Linked DNA regions of Sphaerotilus montanus. The protein of the gene in region 1 interacts with the protein of each later gene in a pairwise test. Links are inferred from orthologs where the notes say so. Each region holds a gene or a part of one and is shown in the gene's direction. Other genes may lie near its edges. The genes, in order: ruvC and ruvA.

Region 1 (3,241 bases):
ACGGCGGTCTGCTGGCGCGCCGCGACGTGCCCGCGCACATGGCCGCGCTGAAGGAACACGGCATCGACACGATCGACCTGCTGATCATCAACCTCTACCCGTTCGCACAAGCCACGGCCAAGGCCGACTGCACGCTGGAAGACGCGATCGAGAACATCGACATCGGCGGCCCGGCGATGCTGCGGGCGGCGGCCAAGAACTGGCAGGACGTGGGCGTCGTGATCGACCCGACCGACTACCCGCAGGTGCTGGCGGAACTCGCCGCCTCGAACGGCCAGAGCCTGACGCGCAGCACCAAGTTCATGCTCGCCAAGAAGGTGTTCTCGCACACCGCCGCCTACGACGGCATGATCAGCAACTACCTGACCGCGCTGGAAACCGGTTCGGAAGAAGCGACCGAAGCCGTCCCCGCCCGCGCCGAGTACCCGAGCGTCTTCAACCTGCAGCTCCACAAGGTGCAGGGCATGCGCTACGGCGAGAACCCGCACCAGTCGGCCGCGTTCTACCGCGAGGCCGCGCCGGCCGCCGGGCTGCTGTCCGGCTGGCAGCAGATCCAGGGCAAGGAGCTGAGCTTCAACAACATTGCCGACGCGGACGCCGCCTGGGAATGTGTGAAGGCGTTTGACGTGCCGGCCTGTGTCATCGTCAAGCACGCGAATCCGTGTGGTGTGGCCGTTGGCGCGACGCCGCTGGAGGCGTACCAGAAGGCGCTGAAGACCGACCCGACCAGCGCGTTCGGCGGGATCATGGCGTTCAACCGCCCGATCGACGCGGACGTGGTCAACGAGATCAACGCCAACAAGCAGTTCGTCGAAGTCGCCATCGCCCCGGCCTTCACCGCCGAAGCGCGCGCCGCCTACGCCAGCAAGACCAATGTGCGCCTGCTGGAAGTGCCGGTCGCCCAGGTCGCGAACGCGCTGGACTTCAAGCGCGTCGGCGGCGGGATGCTGCTGCAGTCGGCCGACACCATCGACATCGTCGGCGGCGAGGTCAAGGTGGTCACCCAGTTGCAGCCGACCGCGCAGCAGATGGACGACCTGCTGTTCGCCTGGAAGGTGGCGCGCTTCGTCAAGAGCAACGCCATCGTGTTCTGCAAGGACGGCATGACCATGGGCGTCGGCGCCGGCCAGATGAGCCGCCTCGACTCGGCGCGCATCGCCAGCATCAAGGCAGGCCACGCCGGTCTGACGCTGCAGGGCACGGCCGTCGCGAGCGACGCGTTCTTCCCGTTCCGTGACGGGCTGGACGTGGTCGTGGATGCGGGTGCCACCTGCGTGATCCAGCCGGGTGGCTCGATGCGCGACAACGAAGTCATCGCCGCCGCCGACGAGCGCGGCATCGCGATGGTGTTCACCGGCACGCGCCACTTCCGCCACTGAGCACGGGCCACGACAGGACGCCCGGATGCGCATCCTCGGGATTGATCCGGGCCTCCAGGTCACCGGCTTCGGCGTCATCGACGTCGACGGCCAGCGCCTGAGCTACGTCGCCAGCGGCACCATCAAGACGGCGGAAGCGCCGCGCGGCGACCTGCCGCAGCGCATCCGCATCATCTTCGAGGGGGTGCGCGAGGTGGTGGCGACCTACCAGCCGGACACGGCGACCGTCGAGATCGTCTTCGTCAACGTCAACCCGCAGAGCACGCTGCTGCTCGGGCAGGCGCGCGGCGCGGCACTGGCGGCGCTGGTGTCGTCCAGCAGCACGCTGAGCGTGTGCGAGTACACCGCGCTGCAGATGAAGAAGGCCATCGTCGGCCATGGCCACGCCACCAAGGACCAGGTCCAGGCCATGGTGCAGCGTCTGCTGCAATTGCCGGTGCTGCCGGGCAAGGACGCCGCCGACGCACTCGGCCTGGCCATCACCCATGCCCACGCGGGCAGCTCCTTCGCGGCACTCGCGCAGAGCGGCACGCTCAACCGCAAGGCGCACGCGCAGTACCGGGGCGGGCGCAGCTACTGAGCTGCGGCGCTCCGTGGCCGCCCCCCCTACAGCACGAGCGCGAGTCGCTCCAGCAGGAGCACGGCGAAGAAGGCCAGACCCGCGATCACCGTCCAGCGGATGATCGCGATCGCGCGGCGGCGCCAGATGGCCTGTCCGGTGGCCAGATACAGCCCGAAGCTGAGCAGCCCCGACACCAGCAGGAAGAACACCAGGACACGGAAGACCATCACCGCCGTGTCTCCCGGCTCACCAGGCGGGGGCGAGTTCGGCCATGCCCTGTGGCGCCAGCTTCTCGTCCTGGAAGGTGACGATCTCCCAGGCGCTTTTGTCGGCCAGCAGCTTGCGCAGCAGCTTGTTGTTGAGCGCGTGGCCACTCTTGAAGGCGGTGTAGTCGGCCAGCAGCGGCTTGCCGCAGACGTGCAGGTCGCCGATCGCGTCGAGGATCTTGTGCTTCACGAACTCGTCGTCGTAGCGCAGCCCCTCGGCATTGAGCACGCGGTAGTCGTCGACGACGATGGCGTTGTCCATGCTGCCGCCCAGGCTCAGGCCGCGCGAACGCATCATCTCGACGTCCTTGGTGAAGCCGAAGGTGCGGGCGCGGGCGATGTCCTGCTTGTAGCGGCCGGTGGCGAAGTCGAAGACGACGCGCTGGCCGGTCGCGTCCACCGCGGGGTGGCCGAACTCGATCTCGAAGCCGAGACGGTAGCCGTGGTGCGGCGCCAGACGGGCCCACTTCAGCGTGCGGCCCTCGCCTTCGCGGATCTCGACCGCCTTCTTCACGCGCAGGAACTTCTTGGGCGCGTTCTGCAGCGCGATGCCGGCGCTCTGCAGCAGGAAGACGAAGCTGGCGGCCGAGCCGTCCAGGATGGGCACCTCGTCGGCCGTGATGTCGATGTAGAGGTTGTCCAGGCCCAGCCCGGCGATGGCCGACAGCAGGTGCTCGATGGTCTGGACCTTGGGCGCGCCCGGGTCACCGCCCGGCGAGATGGTCGTGGCCATGCGGGTGTCGCAGACCGACTCGGGTGTCACCGGGATGTCCACCGGCTGCGGCAGATCGATGCGGCGAAAGACCAGACCCGTGTCCGGCGCAGCGGGTCGCAGCGTCAGTTCGACCTTCTGGCCGCTGTGCAGGCCGACTCCGACGGCACGGGTCAGCGACTGGAGGGTACGTTGTTGCAGCATGGCGGCATTCTAGGCAACAACACGGAACAAGGCCCGGTGTCCGCGAGAACACCGGGCCAGTCAGGCAGGGAGAAGAGCGGGCGCGGAAAAAGGAGGTCAGTCGGCCTGCTTGCGCAGG
Region 2 (3,114 bases), 1.2 Mb from region 1 along the record:
GGACATCAACGACTTCGAGCTGACGATCTCGGACAACGGCAAGGGCATCCCGATGGAGCTGGATGGCAAGCTCGACCGCGGCCACGGCATGTCCACGATGAAGGGCCGCGCCAAGCAGCTGCAGGGCCAGTGCCTGGTCGAATCCGGCCCCGGCTACGGCACGACGATCCGCCTGACCCTGCCGCTGTGAGGCTACCGAGTCCAACAGGTCGTCATCGTTCACGAATTCCCGTCATTTTCGTAACCGTGTTCATCTTCACCCTACAGCGACCGATATAGCCGTCACACTGCCCTACTCTCTTGAGAACCCCCTTGAGAACAGTGCGCAGGCCACCTGGTCCGCCCGAGGAAAGCCCATGAAAACCATTCTGCTGCTCGAAGACCTTCCCGAAATCCGCGCCTGGCTGCGCGCCCTGGTGATGCAGGTGTTCCCTGGCTCCACCGTGGTCGAGTCCGCCCGGGTGCACGACGCGCTGCAACAGGTCACCGCCCACCGCTTCGACCTGGCGATGATCGATCTGGGCCTGCCGGACGGCTCGGGCGTCAAGGTGGTGCAGGCGCTGCGCGAGTCGCAGCCGGATGCGCAGTCGGTGGTGGTCACCATCCACGACGACGACGACCACCTCTTCCCCGCGCTGCAGGCCGGCGCCTACGGCTACCTGCTGAAGGAGCAGCCGCGCGAGCAGCTGATGGAACACCTGCAGCGCATCAGCCAGGGCGAGCCGCCGCTGTCGCCGTCGATCGCGCGCCGGATGATTTCCTACTTCTCGGCCCAGGCCAACAAGCCGGCGCTGCAGCCCTACCCCGCGGCCGACACGCTGATGCCCAACGTGCAGCTGACCGAGCGCGAGCGCGAGGTGCTGCTGCGCGTGGCCAAGGGCTTCACGCTGCCGGAAATCGGCGTGCAGCTCGGCCTGAGCCGCCACACCATCGCCGACTACGTCAAGCAGATCTACCGCAAGCTCAACGTGAGTTCGCGTGCCGAGGCCGCGCTCGAAGCGCAGCGCCTGGGTCTGTTCCGCCGCTGATGTGGTCCAGGCCGGCGGGTCGCCCCGCGCATAATCGCGCCCCATGATCGGACGACTCACCGGCACCCTGGCGGAAAAATCCCCGCCCCAGATCCTCATCGATGTGAACGGCGTCGGCTACGAAGTCGACGTCCCGATGAGCACCTTCTACAACCTCCCGCACCTCGGCGAGCGTGTCACGCTGCACACGCACTTCGTCGTGCGCGAGGACGCGCAGCTGCTCTACGGCTTCCTCACGCCCGCCGAGCGCGAGACCTTCCGCCAGCTCATCCGCATCACCGGCGTCGGCCCGCGCATCGCGCTGGCGGTGCTGTCGGGCATGAGCGCGGGTGAGCTGGCGCAGGCCGTCAGCACGCAGCAGGCCGGCCGGCTCGTCAAGGTGCCCGGCATCGGCAAGAAGACCGCCGAGCGGCTGCTGCTCGAACTCAAGGGCAAGCTCGGTCCGGATCTCGCGCTGCCGGGTGCGGCGGTGCAGACCGATGCGCAGTCCGACATCGTGCAGGCGCTGATCGCGCTGGGCTACAACGAGAAGGAAGCGGCGGCGGCGATCAAGCTGCTGCCGGTGGACATCGGCGTGAGCGACGGGATCAAGGCAGCGCTGAAATCACTGGCGAAATAACCAGTCCTGCGCACCCGCGCCGGGGGCTTTGACGGACAATCGCCCGCATGGCCATCCAGACCGACGACTTCGCCCCCGCCCCGTCCAAGCGCATCGTCAGCGCTGCGCCCAGCACCCCGCAGGAAGAGGCGATCGAGCGCGCCCTGCGCCCGAAGCTGCTCGATGAATACGTCGGTCAGGCCAAGGCGCGCGAGCAGCTGGAGATCTTCATCGGTGCGGCCAAGAAGCGCAGCGAGGCACTCGACCATGTGCTGCTCTTCGGCCCACCGGGGCTGGGCAAGACGACGCTGTCGCACATCATCGCGGCCGAACTCGGCGTGAACCTGCGCCAGACGAGCGGGCCGGTGCTGGAAAAACCCAAGGACCTGGCGGCGATGCTGACCAACCTGGAAAAGAACGATGTCCTCTTCATCGACGAGATCCACCGGCTGAGCCCGGTCGTCGAGGAAATCCTCTACCCCGCGCTGGAGGACTACCAGATCGACATCATGATCGGCGAAGGCCCGGCGGCGCGCTCGATCAAGCTGGACCTGCAGCCGTTCACGCTGGTCGGCGCCACCACGCGCGCCGGCATGCTGACCAACCCGCTGCGCGACCGCTTCGGCATCATCGCGCGGCTGGAGTTCTACACGCCCGAGGAACTGTGCCGCATCGTGACGCGCTCGGCCGGGTTGATGGGCGCGCCGATCGACGCGGAAGGGGCGATGGAGCTGGCCCGCCGTTCACGCGGCACGCCGCGCATCGCCAACCGCCTGCTGCGCCGCGTGCGCGACTACGCCGAGGTCAAGGGCGACGGGCGCATCGTCAAGCTGATCGCCGACAAGGCGCTGACGATGCTGGACGTGGATCCGAAGGGCTTCGACGTGATGGACCGCAAGGTGCTCGAAGCGATCGTGCACCGGTTCGACGGCGGGCCGGTCGGGCTGGACAACGTGGCGGCGGCGATCGGCGAGGATTCGGGGACGATCGAGGATGTGATCGAGCCGTACCTGATCCAGCAGGGTTACCTGCAGCGCACGCCGCGCGGTCGGATCGCGACGCTGGCGGCGTATCGGCATCTGGGGGTCACGCCGCCGGCGAAGGCGGGGGCGCTGGGCGCGGCGGGTGATCTGTTCGGCGAGTAGACCGCCGTCCAGCCAGCCACTCAGGTTTTTTCAGGACAGGCTGTGCGCGGGCGTGCTGCCATCGCGCCCGCCATCGCTGCTTTCTTCCAGTGCTGCGCCGTCCAGGTGCTGCGTATCTCCCCACCCGACCATCGTCAGCCGCGTCCCCGTGAACAGCAGCCGGTTGATGCTCGCATTGCCGAGCTGCCAGGTGCGCGGCGCCTCGATCGGCATGCCGCAGGCGGCGCGGTAGAGGCAGTCGAGCACGCCGCCGTGGGCCACCATCACCACCGTCTGCCCGGGATGGGCCGCGGCCAGCCGGTGCACGGTGTCGATCGAGCGGGCGTAGAACGTCCGCAGCGAC

Evidence for each region.
Region 2: the proteins of ruvC (region 1) and ruvA interact in binary tests that used the Escherichia coli proteins (3 or more experiments, as listed by UniProt). The link is inferred for Sphaerotilus montanus from one-to-one orthologs.

The regions. Positions count from the first base shown.
Region 1 is NZ_JACCFH010000001.1:2,567,605-2,570,845, reverse strand. Bases 256-3,181 are described here. They hold ruvC (crossover junction endodeoxyribonuclease RuvC), read left to right. Parts: upstream 256-1,404; coding sequence 1,405-1,959; downstream 1,960-3,181. Other genes in these bases: lpxC (UDP-3-O-acyl-N-acetylglucosamine deacetylase), read right to left, coding at 2,188-3,123; BDD16_RS11605 (hypothetical protein), read right to left, coding at 1,986-2,168; purH (bifunctional phosphoribosylaminoimidazolecarboxamide formyltransferase/IMP cyclohydrolase), read left to right, coding at 256-1,379. Also shown: more of purH, read left to right, coding at 1-255; cell division protein FtsZ, read right to left, coding at 3,220-3,241.
Region 2 is NZ_JACCFH010000001.1:1,358,816-1,361,929, forward strand. Bases 61-2,859 are described here. They hold ruvA (Holliday junction branch migration protein RuvA), read left to right. Parts: upstream 61-1,071; coding sequence 1,072-1,647; downstream 1,648-2,859. Other genes in these bases: BDD16_RS23270 (sensor histidine kinase), read left to right, coding at 61-190; BDD16_RS05985 (response regulator), read left to right, coding at 357-1,028; ruvB (Holliday junction branch migration DNA helicase RuvB), read left to right, coding at 1,695-2,771; BDD16_RS06000 (histidine phosphatase family protein), read right to left, coding at 2,802-2,859. In the rest of the region: more of BDD16_RS23270, read left to right, coding at 1-60; more of BDD16_RS06000, read right to left, coding at 2,860-3,114. UniProt on the Escherichia coli protein: The RuvA-RuvB-RuvC complex processes Holliday junction (HJ) DNA during genetic recombination and DNA repair.